One region of the Pinirhizobacter sp. genome, then DNA from elsewhere that is predicted to be linked to it. Evidence: predicted binding sites of a transcription regulator. Region 1 holds the regulator's gene; each other region holds the start of a gene.

The links. The regulator HrcA, encoded in region 1, represses chaperone genes, less so after heat shock. The targets are predictions, from matches to a motif close to TTNGCACTCNNNNNNNNNGAGTGCNAA.
Region 2: a site for HrcA is predicted at 2,373-2,399, ahead of groES (co-chaperone GroES). Genes of this name have one in related genera too.
Region 3: a site for HrcA is predicted at 2,220-2,246, ahead of rpoH (RNA polymerase sigma factor RpoH). Genes of this name have one in related genera too.

Annotation. Positions count from the first base shown of each region.
Region 1 covers NZ_DASYDG010000003.1:2,831-6,870, reverse strand. Annotated here, with positions in the region: gene dnaK (molecular chaperone DnaK) at 1-638, opposite strand, end outside; gene grpE (nucleotide exchange factor GrpE) at 736-1,281, opposite strand; gene hrcA (heat-inducible transcriptional repressor HrcA) at 1,369-2,427, opposite strand; gene recN (DNA repair protein RecN) at 2,592-4,040, shown strand, end outside.
Region 2 covers NZ_DASYDG010000027.1:52,682-56,721, reverse strand. Annotated here, with positions in the region: partial or broken gene VGM61_RS09805 (LTA synthase family protein) at 1-222, shown strand, start outside; gene groL (chaperonin GroEL) at 324-1,973, opposite strand; gene groES (co-chaperone GroES) at 2,031-2,324, opposite strand; gene VGM61_RS09790 (hypothetical protein) at 2,696-3,397, shown strand; gene VGM61_RS09785 (CS1 type fimbrial major subunit) at 3,409-3,894, shown strand; gene VGM61_RS09780 (TcfC E-set like domain-containing protein) at 3,987-4,040, shown strand, end outside.
Region 3 covers NZ_DASYDG010000009.1:12,595-16,634, reverse strand. Annotated here, with positions in the region: gene VGM61_RS02655 (sensor histidine kinase) at 1-567, opposite strand, end outside; gene VGM61_RS02650 (response regulator transcription factor) at 551-1,228, opposite strand; gene rpoH (RNA polymerase sigma factor RpoH) at 1,329-2,189, opposite strand; gene ung (uracil-DNA glycosylase) at 2,423-3,130, opposite strand; gene VGM61_RS02635 (response regulator) at 3,127-3,978, opposite strand; gene ftsX (permease-like cell division protein FtsX) at 3,984-4,040, opposite strand, start outside.

The DNA of each region.
Region 1 (4,040 bases):
CCATCGACTTCGGCGATCTCGATGATGGACACGTCGAACGTACCGCCGCCGAGGTCGTACACGGCGATCTTGCGATCGGCACCCTTCTTGTCCAGGCCATAGGCCAGCGCCGCCGCGGTGGGCTCGTTGATGATGCGCTTGACGTCGAGGCCGGCGATCTTGCCGGCGTCCTTGGTGGCCTGGCGCTGGCTGTCGTTGAAGTAGGCAGGTACGGTGATCACGGCTTCCGTGACCGCCTCACCGAGGTAGTCCTCGGCAGTCTTCTTCATCTTCATCAGCACTTTGGCCGAGATCTCCTGCGGCGCCATCGTCTTGCCGTCGCCGGTCTGGACCCAGGCGTCGCCGTTGTCGTGCGCGGCAATGCCGTAGGGAACGATGTCGAGATCTTTCTGAACTTCAGCATCGGTGAACTTGCGGCCGATCAGGCGCTTCACCGCGTAGAAGGTGTTCTTGGGATTGGTGACGCTCTGGCGCTTGGCCGGCGCGCCCACCAGCACTTCGCCGTCCTTGGTGAAGGCCACGATGGACGGCGTGGTGCGGTCGCCTTCGGAATTCTCGATCACCCGTGCGGTCGAGCCGTCCATGACGGCGACGCAGGAGTTGGTCGTACCAAGGTCGATACCGATGATCTTGCCCATGTTTCATTGCTCCGGATTTCAAGGCGGCCCCCGCGGCCGCGACTAGGTCAAATAAGTGGGGCCCGAGCCCCTCGATTCAATGCTTTAGCCTGACGGCCTATTCCGCGTCCTTCGCCACCGCCACCAGTGCAGGGCGCAGCAGACGGTCGTTCAGCACGAAGCCTTTCTGCAGCACAGCCACCACCGTATTGGGCTCGAACTCACGCGACTGGACCATGCTCATGGCCTGGTGGTGGTCCGGGTTGAACGTCTGGTGGAGCGGATCGATAACCTTCAGGCCATGGGTCTGGCCGAGCTTGTCCAGCGACTTGAGGGTGAGCTCCATGCCTTCGCGCAGGGTTGCTGCGTCTTCGGTCTCGATCGCCAGGCCCCGGTCCAGCCCGTCGAACACGGGCAGCAGGTCGGCCAGGATCTTCTCGTTGGCGAAGCGGCGGGCCTGGTCGAGGTCCCGCTGCAGCCGGCGCCGCTGGTTTTCGATCTCGGCCCGCTCACGAAGGACGATCTCGCGCATTTGCGCCAGTTCGCCTTCGGCCTGGACCAGGCGGATGGTGAGCGCCTCGATCTCGGCGTTGCGCTGGTCGCCGCCGGTGGCCGCGCTGTCTTCCGGCGCCGGGTTCGGCGCGTGCGGGTCGGTGTTTTGCATGCTGACTCCAAATGTCGACGTAAAAAACCACGGGCAATACCACCCGGGTATGAACATTCGCGGTAAAAAAACCGCCTCCCGCGGCGGTTATGAGGCCGTCGCCGCCCGATTCAAGGCATCGGAGAGCAAACTGGCCGTTGCCTGGACCACGGGAATGACGCGCTCATAGGCCATACGGGTGGGGCCGATGACGCCTACAGCGCCCAGTACCCGGCCCTGAGCCCCGTAGGAGGCGGTGACCACGCTGCAACCGTCGAGAGCCGAAAAGCCTGACTCTTCGCCGATGAAAAGTCGTACACCAGGCGCCTTGGCGCATACCTCCATCAGTTGCAGGAGGTCGCGTTTCTGCTGGAAGGCGTCGAAAAGGTCGCGCAGGCGCTCCATGTCGGCCAGTTCCGAATACCCCATGAGGTTGGTCTGGCCGGTCACCAGTACATCGGCCGCCCCTTCCGGCGCGAAGGAGGCCGCCGCCAGCTCCACGGTGCTGGAAAGCAACCGGTTCAGTTCACTGCTGGCCGCGCGCAGCTCACCCAGCAGGAAACTGCGGATGTCGTCGATGCGAAAGCCGGCGAACTGATGATTGAGGTAACGGGCGGCTTCCTCGAGCTGGCCCGGCGAGAGCGGCTGGGTGAGCTGGACAATGCGGTTCTGCACGTGGTTGTCGGAAAACTGCAGGATCACCAGCACCCGCTCGTCGGGCAATGCCACGAAATCGATGTGGCGCAGCGGGAAATCGGCCTGCCTTGGCACGCTGACCACGCCGGCGAAATGGGTCATTGCCGATAGAAGGTTCGATACGTTGCCCAGGAGATCGCGGGTGGTGGTCTGCTGAGGCGGCAGCTGCCGTTGCAGGATCACCATCTCCTCGCGTGGCAGCGGCTTCAGTTCGATCAGGCTGTCGACGAACAGGCGCAGGCCGCGCGGCGTGGGAACGCGGCCGGCGGAGGTATGCGGCGAGGACACCAGCCCTGCTTCTTCCAGGTCCGCCATGATGTTGCGGATGGTGGCCGGGCTCACTTCCAGGCCCGACGACCGCGAAAGGGTGCGTGAGCCTACCGGTTCCCCATCCACCAGATACTGGGCGATCAGCGTCCGGAGCAGCCGGCGCGCCCGCGCATCGAGTTCGGTACCTTCAGGCGGGATGATGGACACGGCGTTGGCGGTTATCTGGCATCGGAGGGATGAATCAGCTGACTGCGCATCAATAAGGCCGAAGCGAAAGACTTGCAATAGGCCTGGGCATTGTCGCATTCCGTGCGACGGGAAGGCAGCTACAATCGGCGCAACCCCCACGGCCGTGCCCCTCGCCCATGCTGACATCGCTCTACGTTCGCCAGTTTGCCGTGGTCGAGGAAGCGGAAATCGCCTTCGGGCCGGGGCTTACCGTGGTCAGCGGCGAGACGGGCGCAGGCAAGTCCCTGCTGGTGGATGCACTGATGTTGCTGGCCGGAGGGCGTGCCGACAGCGGCATGATCCGCGCCGGCAGCGACCGCGCCGAGCTATCGGCCGAGTTCGACCTGGCCGCCCTGCCCGCGGCCCTCGCCTGGCTGCGCCAGGAAGAACTCGACGATGGCGAAAGCTGCCAGCTGCGCCGGGTGATCCGCGACGGCAGTTCGCGGGCATGGATCAACGGCCGGCCGGCAAGCCTGGCCCAACTATCGGAACTTGCCACCCAGGTGGTGGAGATCCACGGCCAGCACGAGCACCAGGCGCTGCTCTCGCGCAGCCACCAGCTCGCCCTGCTCGACGCCTACGCCGGCAACGAAGGGCTCCTGGCCGATGTGACGGCCACTGCCGGTGCCTGGCGCGAGGCCGGTGCACGCATCAGGAAGCTCTCCGGTGGCGACGACCGCGAACATCGCATCGAGATGCTCGGCCACGAGACGGCCGAGCTTGAGCGATGGGCGCTGGATCCTGCAGCCTTCGAAGAACTCGAAGCCAGCCATCGCCGCCTGGCCAACGCCGGGCGGCTGGCCGAAGGCGCTTCGGCCGTGGTCGAGTTGATCGACGGCGAGAGCGAACTGGCGATCGGCCGCGCCCTGCTGCGCGCGCAACTGGAATTGCAACGCCTGGCGGAGATCGACCCCCGCCTGGCGCCGCAGGTGGAACTGGTCGACAACGCGCAGATCCAGCTCGGCGAAGCCGTCGATGCCCTGGGACGCTACGCCCAGGACGTCGAACTCGACCCCGAGCGCTTCGCCGAAAGCGAGCAGCAGCTTTCGCGCCTGCACGAACTCTCCCGCCGTTACCGCCTGCCGATGGCCGAACTCGGTGCCAAGGCCCTGGAACTGCGCGAGGAACTCACCGCGCTTGAAGGCGCGGGCGAGGTGCTGGAAAACCTCGGGCACGAACGCGACAGGCACCTGGCCGCCTGGACCGCCGCTGCCGCATCTCTATCGAAGGCACGCCGGGCCGCGGCCACCCGGCTGGGCGAGGAAGTCACCACGCTCATGGCCGGGCTGGGCATGGCCGGTGGCGTGCTGCGCATCGACCTCAGCGACGAAAGCGGCGCGGATCCCGATCCACAAGGCCGTGAGCGCTGCGAGTTCCTCGTCAGTGCCAATCCCGGCCAGCCGCCCCGTGCCCTGCGCAAGGTGGCTTCGGGCGGCGAGCTCGCACGCATCAGCCTTGCCATCGAGGTAGCCACCCTGGGCAACGACACCATCGGCTGCATGGTTTTCGACGAAGTGGACACCGGCATCGGCGGCGCCGTGGCCGAAGTGGTCGGCCAGAAACTTCGCGCGCTGGGCGAGCGTTGC
Region 2 (4,040 bases), on a different contig from region 1:
CCGGCGTTGGCGGCGCTCACCCGCGCACCCGATGCACCGCCGGCGGATGAAGACGCCGTGCAGAAAGACGACGACAACGGCATGAGCAACGTGGCGCAGCTGCGCCTTCGCGGCAAGCTGGACAAGCTGGTGGCGCAGTTCATCCCGCAGCTGGATGCCGCCACGCTGGCCCGGCAGAAGACAGCAGCGGACGAAGCGGCGGCAGCGGGCGCGCAGCAGTAGATCATCAGCGCAGGCCACATCCCCCGCGATGAAGCACTTCAACGTGGCATAAAAAAACCCCCGCCGAAGCGGGGGTTTTGTTTTCTAGCGGTAAGGCGGGATCAGAAATCCATGCCGCCCATGCCGCCCATACCACCACCGTGGCCGCCAGCATGGCCACCGCCGTCGTCCTTCTTCGGCACTTCGGCAACGATCGCCTCGGTGGTGATGGCAAGGCCAGCTACCGATGCAGCGTGCTGCAGGGCGGTGCGGGTGACCTTGGTCGGGTCCAGGATGCCCATCACCAGCATGTCGCCGAACTCGCCGTTGGCAGCGTTGTAACCGAAGTTACCCGTGCCTTCCTTGACCTTGGCAACGATCACCGACGGCTCTTCGCCGGCATTGGCGACGATCGCACGCAGGGGCGCTTCGAGCGCGCGGCGGGTGATGGCGATACCCAGGTCCTGGTCGGTGTTGTCACCCTTCAGGTTTTCCACGGCCTTCAGCGCGCGGATCAGCGCAACGCCACCGCCGGCAACCACGCCTTCTTCCACCGCTGCGCGCGTGGCGTGCAGGGCGTCTTCGACGCGAGCCTTCTTTTCCTTCATCTCGATCTCGGTACCGGCACCGACCTTGATCACGGCAACACCGCCGGCGAGCTTGGCAACGCGCTCCTGCAGCTTCTCGCGGTCGTAATCGGAGGAGGTTTCCTCGATCTGTGCCTTGACCTGGCTGATACGCGACTGGATGCGCTCAGCTTCACCGGCACCGTCGATGATGGTGGTGTTTTCCTTGGTGATCACCACGCGCTTGGCGCGGCCCAGGTCGTTGATGGTGGCCTTCTCAAGCTGCAGGCCCACTTCTTCGGAGATCACCTGGCCATTGGTGAGAATGGCGATGTCTTCCAGGATGGCCTTGCGGCGGTCACCGAAGCCCGGCGCCTTGACGGCAGCGACCTTGACGATGCCACGGATGGTGTTGACCACCAGGGTTGCCAGGGCTTCGCCCTCGACTTCCTCGGCCACGATCAGCAGCGGCTTGCCGGCCTTGGCGACGGCCTCGAGCACGGGCAGCAGCTCGCGCACGTTCGACACTTTCTTGTCGTGGATCAGGATGTACGGGTCGTCCAGCTCAACCTGCTGGGAAGCCTGGTTGTTGATGAAGTACGGCGACAGGTAGCCGCGGTCGAACTGCATGCCTTCGACGACGTCGAGCTCGTTTTCCAGGCCCGAACCTTCTTCAACCGTGATCACGCCTTCCTTGCCGACCTTCTTCATCGCCGTGGCGATGATGTCGCCGATGTTGGCGTCGGAGTTGGCCGAGATGGTACCGACCTGGGCGATTTCCTTGTCGTCCACCGTGGGCTTGGAGAGCTTCTTCAGCTCGCCCACGGCGGCGATGACGGCCTTGTCGATGCCGCGCTTGAGATCCATCGGGTTGATGCCGGCGGCAACAGCCTTCAGGCCTTCCTGGATGAACGCCTGGGCCAGCACCGTAGCGGTGGTGGTGCCGTCACCGGCGACGTCGGAGGTCTTGGAGGCGGCTTCCTTGACGATCTGCGCGCCGAGGTTCTCGTACTTGTCGGAAAGTTCGATCTCCTTGGCCACGGACACGCCGTCCTTGGTGATCGTGGGGGCGCCGAAGCTCTTCTCGAGCACGACATTACGGCCCTTGGGACCCAGGGTGACCTTGACCGCGTTGGCCAGGGTGTTCACGCCTTTCAGGATGCGCGAGCGGGCGTCTTCGCCGAAGCGGACTTCTTTAGCTGCCATGGTATTTAAATCCTTGAATTAGAAATGATTTCGCGAGAATGCGGGAGAGGCGGGGAATCAGCCTTCGATCACCGCGACGATGTCGTCTTCCTTCAGGAAGACCAGCTCTTCGCCGTCGATCTTGATTTCCTGGCCGGCGTACTTGCCGAACAGAACGGTTTCGCCTTCCTTGACCGACATCGGGCGGACGTTGCCGTCTTCCAGGATGCGACCGGTGCCGGCGGCAATGACCTTGCCGCGGGTGGGCTTCTCGGTGGCGCTGTCAGGAATGACGATGCCGCCAGCGGACATGCGCTCTTCTTCGAGGCGCTTGACGATGACGCGGTCGTGCAACGGACGCAGCTTGCTCATGATTCACTCCACTAAGTGGTTGATGGTGAAAGAAATTGGTGTCGCCTGTTAGCACTTGCCATGGGCGAGTGCCAGAAGTTTAGCCGCAGTTCGTCCATCACGGAAGAACCTGGCCGCGGGTAGCTAATGGCGGCGGGTGGGCGTGGTTCAAGGGCCCTGACGCGATTTGGGCCGAATCTGACAGCTACCGTCAGACCCATTTGATCCGGCAAGCATAGATTGACGCGGTGACGGTACGGATCATTGCAACACCGGCCATTGGCCGACCCATGGTTGAATCCACCGTGCTCACGTCGCCTCCTAGCCACGCTGTTAACGGCTTCCCGCGCCGCCCTCACCTATCCGTGGCCAGTATCGGCGTGGCTTGCCTGATGGCCCTTGCCGCCGGTCCGGTTCATGCTGGCGCGGAAATCTTTGTGGGGGCGATGCACCACTACATCACACCCAAGCGAGCCACCGCCGCCAAGCAGATCTACAATAGTGGCAGCGCCACCGCTTTCGTGCGCGTCGACGTCATGGAAATGGATGTTCAGGGCAAACCGCTGGCCAGCGGGCCCACCGAGGGCATCCTGCGTGATGGCCTGCTCGCCAGCCCCTCACGGCTGATCATTCCCGCCGGCGGCTCACAATCGGTGCGCATGATCGCCATGGGCGACCGCTCCCGCGAACGGTACTTCCGCGTGCGCTTCGTCCCCGTGCCGCCGGTCCGAGAACACGGGTTCGCGGTGACGGCCGCTGAAGAGGAGGCCTTCAAGGCGGAAGCCACCACGTCGATCAACGTGCTCGTGGGCTATGGGGTGCGCGTGGTCGCCGCGCCTGCGCAGGCGCGCTTTGACACTCGTATTGACGAGGCCGCCCATACCGTCACCAACGCTGGCGACAGCACGATCTTCCTGCGTGATCACTATGCATGCAGGGGTCCGAAGCAATGCGAATCCCCCGTCATCGATCGGATTGCCCCGGGCGCAAGCCTGCATCTGGCCGGCGAGGATCTGACTCATCGCTTCGTGTTGCAAGAAGGCGATGGCGAGCGTCCTGTCGCGATCCCCGTCAATCAATTCCCCCACCGCTGAAGGAACCAGCAATGAAGAACCATCTCGTGGCCGCGTGCATCGTGGCCATCCTGTCCACGACCGGCGCAAATGCCGCGCCTGTCCGGCAAACCATCGACGTGTCCGTCACCGTCCCTGCCGAGACGTTTTACGTCAAGCCGCAATTGGGCTGGCCGCAATCGCCGATCCAGATCGCATACGACCCGGTCGCCAAATCGTTCGATACCTACAAACTGGCCCTGCAGGTGAAGAACACCGTCAAGAACGTCACCGCTGAACTGGCCTTCGACCCAGTACTGACCGAGGACAACTCGGCTCAGACGCTTGCCCTGGCTGTATCGATCGGCGGCAAGAAACTCGACCAGACGCCCGTTCCCATCCACACGAAGGACCCGAACGAAAAGGTATACCAACTGGAGATCACCTCCGACGTCAAGGCGCCGAAGGTGGGCAACTACCTGGGTAGCGTGTCACTGGTTTTTGACGAAGTGGATCCCCCCGTACCTGAAAAGCCGTAATTCGGCTGGGCATCGCTTAATGGCACTTTTTTTTGCCGCCCACCCGCCGCAGTGGACCATGCGGCGGCCTTCCCCGTCAGGACGACAAAGCCATGCGTTACTTGCGTTATCTGCCAGCGATGATCGGCGCGGCGCTGGCGCCCGTG
Region 3 (4,040 bases), on a different contig from region 1:
CTGCCGGATCCGCCTGGCCGGTGCACGGCTTAGCAGGAAGCCACCCAGCAGGCCCGGAATAAGCGTAAGGGACAATCCCCACAACAGGCCGCGGCGCATGATCGCGCCAAGGCCATCGATCGTGCGCGAATCTTTCGCCGCCACCAGGCGCCGGCCATCGGGCAGCCTCATGACCACCGCGCGCGACCGAACGGGGCGTCCGACCACCGGATGCAGCGTACCGGACTCGATCGCGTGTGCCACGCCGTCCATTGGCAGGTCCGCCGGCAGCGCGTTGACATTGCCCGCCATGGGCCGACCATCGGCATCGAACAGGCCCAGCCACATCACGCCGGCCGGATCGATCGCGACCGCCTTCTCCACCGCGCCCTGGAGTGCCGAGGGTTCCGTGCGTGCCAGCAGCGCGATGCGTTGCTGCAGCATGGAGTCGATCACACCGGAAAGGTAGCGCGACGATTCAAACTGCACCGCACCGAGCAGAATCACGCACCAGACAGCGAACAGGGCGCCGTAAATGAGCATCAACCGCGAGGTCGCGGCGCTCCAGACTTCAGTCAGCGGGCGCAATGACGTATCCCGAACCACGAATGGTGCGAATGAGGGACGACTGCCCAGGCTGGTCGATCTTCCGGCGCAGCCGGCCGATGTGCACATCGATCACGTTGGTGCCTGGATCGAAATGAAAACCCCATACGTGCTCGAAGATCATCGTGCGCGTCAGCACCTGGCCGGCATGACGCATGAGGAATTCGAGCAGGCGGTATTCGGTAGGCTGAAGCGGCAGTTCCTGGCCGGCGCGGTTCGCTGCATGGGTAACGAGGTCCAATTCGAGGTCCGCCACTCGCAGCACGCTGCGCGCCTGCGGTTGGCGCCGTCGCAGCAACACTTCCACCCGTGCGGTCATTTCGTCCGGCGCGAAGGGCTTGGTGAGGTAATCATCGCCGCCAGCGCGCAGGCCGCGCACGCGTTCATCCACGTCGCTCAGTGCGCTGATCATCAGTACCGGGGTGTCAACGCCGCGGTTGCGCAGGGCCGCCACCACGTCGATGCCATCCATGCCCGGCAGCATGCGGTCCAGCGTGATGATGTCGTAGTCCGCGCTGCTGGCGCGGTCCAGGCCGTCCTCGCCGTTGGCGACCCACTCGGCGGACAAGCCATGAAGGTCGAGCTCGGCGACGATCTCGTTCGCGGTAACCGCGTCGTCCTCGATGACCAATGCTCGCTGCATCCGACTGATCTCCGGTGCGGGAATAATTCGCCGGGCTCCCCCGCCCAAACGACGAACGGCCCCAGGGGGGCCGCCGTCATCATAACCACGTTTGGTTGGCTTAGGCCGCGATGGCGCCACGCATTTTCTTCATGGCGTTGGCCTCGATCTGGCGGATGCGTTCGGCCGAAACACCATATTCGTCCGCAAGATCCTGCAGCGTGGCTTTGTCGTCTTCACGCAGCCAGCGACGCTGGATGATGTCGCGCGAGCGGTCATCCAGGCGGGCGAGCGCTGAAGAAAGCGCCCCCATCTGGTTGTCGCTGGCGTCAGCATCGGCGACGTTGTCGTACGGGTCGGCACCCTCGTCGATGAGGAAAGCCGCCGGTGCCGGCTTGTCGTCGTCGTCCGCGTCGGCCGGGGCTTCAAAACCGATGTCACGGCCGGACAGTCGCGATTCCATCTCGCGCACGGTTGCCTCGGGTACGCCAAGATCCTTCGCCACTACGCGCACTTCCTCGGCGTTCATCCAGCCCAGGCGCTTCTTGCTTTTGCGCAGGTTGAAGAACAGCTTGCGCTGCGCCTTGGTGGTGGCCACCTTGACGATGCGCCAGTTGCGCAGGATGAATTCGTGCATTTCGGCACGGATCCAGTGCACGGCAAAGCTGACCAGACGCACGCCCTGGTTCGGGTCGAAACGCTTGACCGCCTTCATCAGGCCGATGTTGCCTTCCTGGATGAGGTCGGAAAGCTGCAAGCCGTAACCGTTGTAGCCGCGGGCAACGTGCACCACGAAACGCAGGTGCGACATCACCATCTGGCGGGCGGCTTCCAGGTCGGCTTGTTCGGTGAATTTACGGGCAAGCGACTGCTCCTCGTCCAGGGTAAGGACGGGGATGCGGTGTACGGCCGAGATATAGGAATCCAGGCTGCCCGTAAGGCTGGGTACCGGGTAGTTCCTGGTGACCAAGGCTGTAGACATGAACTGACCTCCAAGATAATTCGTAGAAATTTAGCACTCCAGGGGTTGGAGTGCTAAGGCCGTCTTTCGTTCCCCGGCCCCTTATCTGTACGCAATAGTACAGAAATTGGTTGCCGGTGTCCAGTGGAAGACCCGGCCAGAGGGGAATGTCTTTCAGCAGGGGGCGGAAAACCGCATGAAACCTGGGCTGCGGGGGCGGAGGCCCCCTGGCGGGCCACCTCGGGAAGCCGGCGCTACTGGGCTTCCAACGAGGCCTTGGCCGGCAGGGACCAGTCGACCGGGGCCTTGCCGTGCTGTTCCAGGTAGGCATTGGCCGCGGAAAAATGCCCGCAACCCAGGAAACCCCGGTGCGCCGACAACGGCGAAGGGTGCACCGACTTCAGTACCCGGTGCCTGTCCGTGTCGATCAGCTGCCCCTTTCGCTGTGCATATGAGCCCCAGAGCATGAACACAATGCCCTCGCGCTCTCGATTCAGGGCATCGATCGCCGCATCGGTGAACCCTTCCCAGCCCTTGCCCTGGTGCGCATTGGCGTTGCCCTGCTCCACGGTGAGCACCGCATTGAGCTGCAACACACCACGGTCGGCCCACGGCGTCAGGCAACCATGATCCGGCGGCGCGATACCCAGGTCGCGCTGGATCTCCTTGAAGATGTTCTGCAGCGACGGGGGAATCCGCACACCGGGGCGCACGGAAAAACAAAGCCCGTGCGCCTGGTTCGGGCCGTGGTAAGGATCCTGCCCCAGGATGACCACGCGTACGTTGTCGAACGCTGTGTGGTCGAAGGCGGCGAAAATATCCGGGCCGGGCGGATAGATCACCTTGCCCGCCTGTTTCTCCGCACGCAGGAATGCCGACAGCGCCTGCATGTCCGGCCGCTCGAGATAGTCACCGATGCGAGCCTTCCACGAAGGCTCAAGCTTCACGCGCTCGCCGCTCATGCCGCGGTGGTGAGCCGCTCGCGCAGGTGCAACGCCACCCGCAGCTGGAACAGCAGCTTGGTGATCAGGCGCTTTTCCTCGATGGGCTTGACGACGAGGTCGTTCGCGCCGCCGCGCAACAGCGCGGACTGGTTCTGGGCATTTTCATCGCCCGTCATCACCAGCACCGGCAGCTGGCCCTTGCCGTAACCGAACTCGCCACGGATGCGGCTTAGCAGATCCGCCCCGGTGAGCTCACCCTTCAGGCTGACATCGGTGAGTACGATGTCGCAACCCAGCTTGCCCTGTACGCGGGCGGTGTCGAGCCGGGCCAGGGCGTCTTCCACGCTGATCACGTGATGCACGGTAAGGCCGTATTTTTCCATCATGCGGCGCGTGGCCAGGGCCACCACGCGGCTATCTTCGACGTACAGCACCTCGCCTTCGGCGCCACCCTCGGGCTTGACGTAGCCCTTGATGAATTCGGCCAGGGCGCTGAACCCCAGTGCCTTGTCGAAGTAGTCGGTGATGAACTCGCCAAGCTCCCGGCGCTGCAGGCGTTGCTCGACATCACCGGACACCACCACGATGGGTACGTAGATCTGCGGCGCTGTTTCGCGAACGATCCGCGCCAGTTCCAGGCCGTCCATATCGGGCAGGCGAAGGGCGACGGTGATGAAATCCACCACGCCACGGGAAAGGTGTTCCTGCGCTTCAGCGCCGCTGCCACAGGCGACGACCTCCACACCGGGAAGTTCGGCCGAAAGCACCCGGGTGATCAGCTGCCGCACCACGCGTGAACCGTCGACGATCAACACGCGCGGCGGCGTTACGTGCTGGCTGGCATTGGCATCGTTGGCGGCGGTCATCACGGCTAAGGTGCCTTTCGCAGTTGCCGGGCGGCCACCAGGCGCGCGCCCAGCCAGCCGAG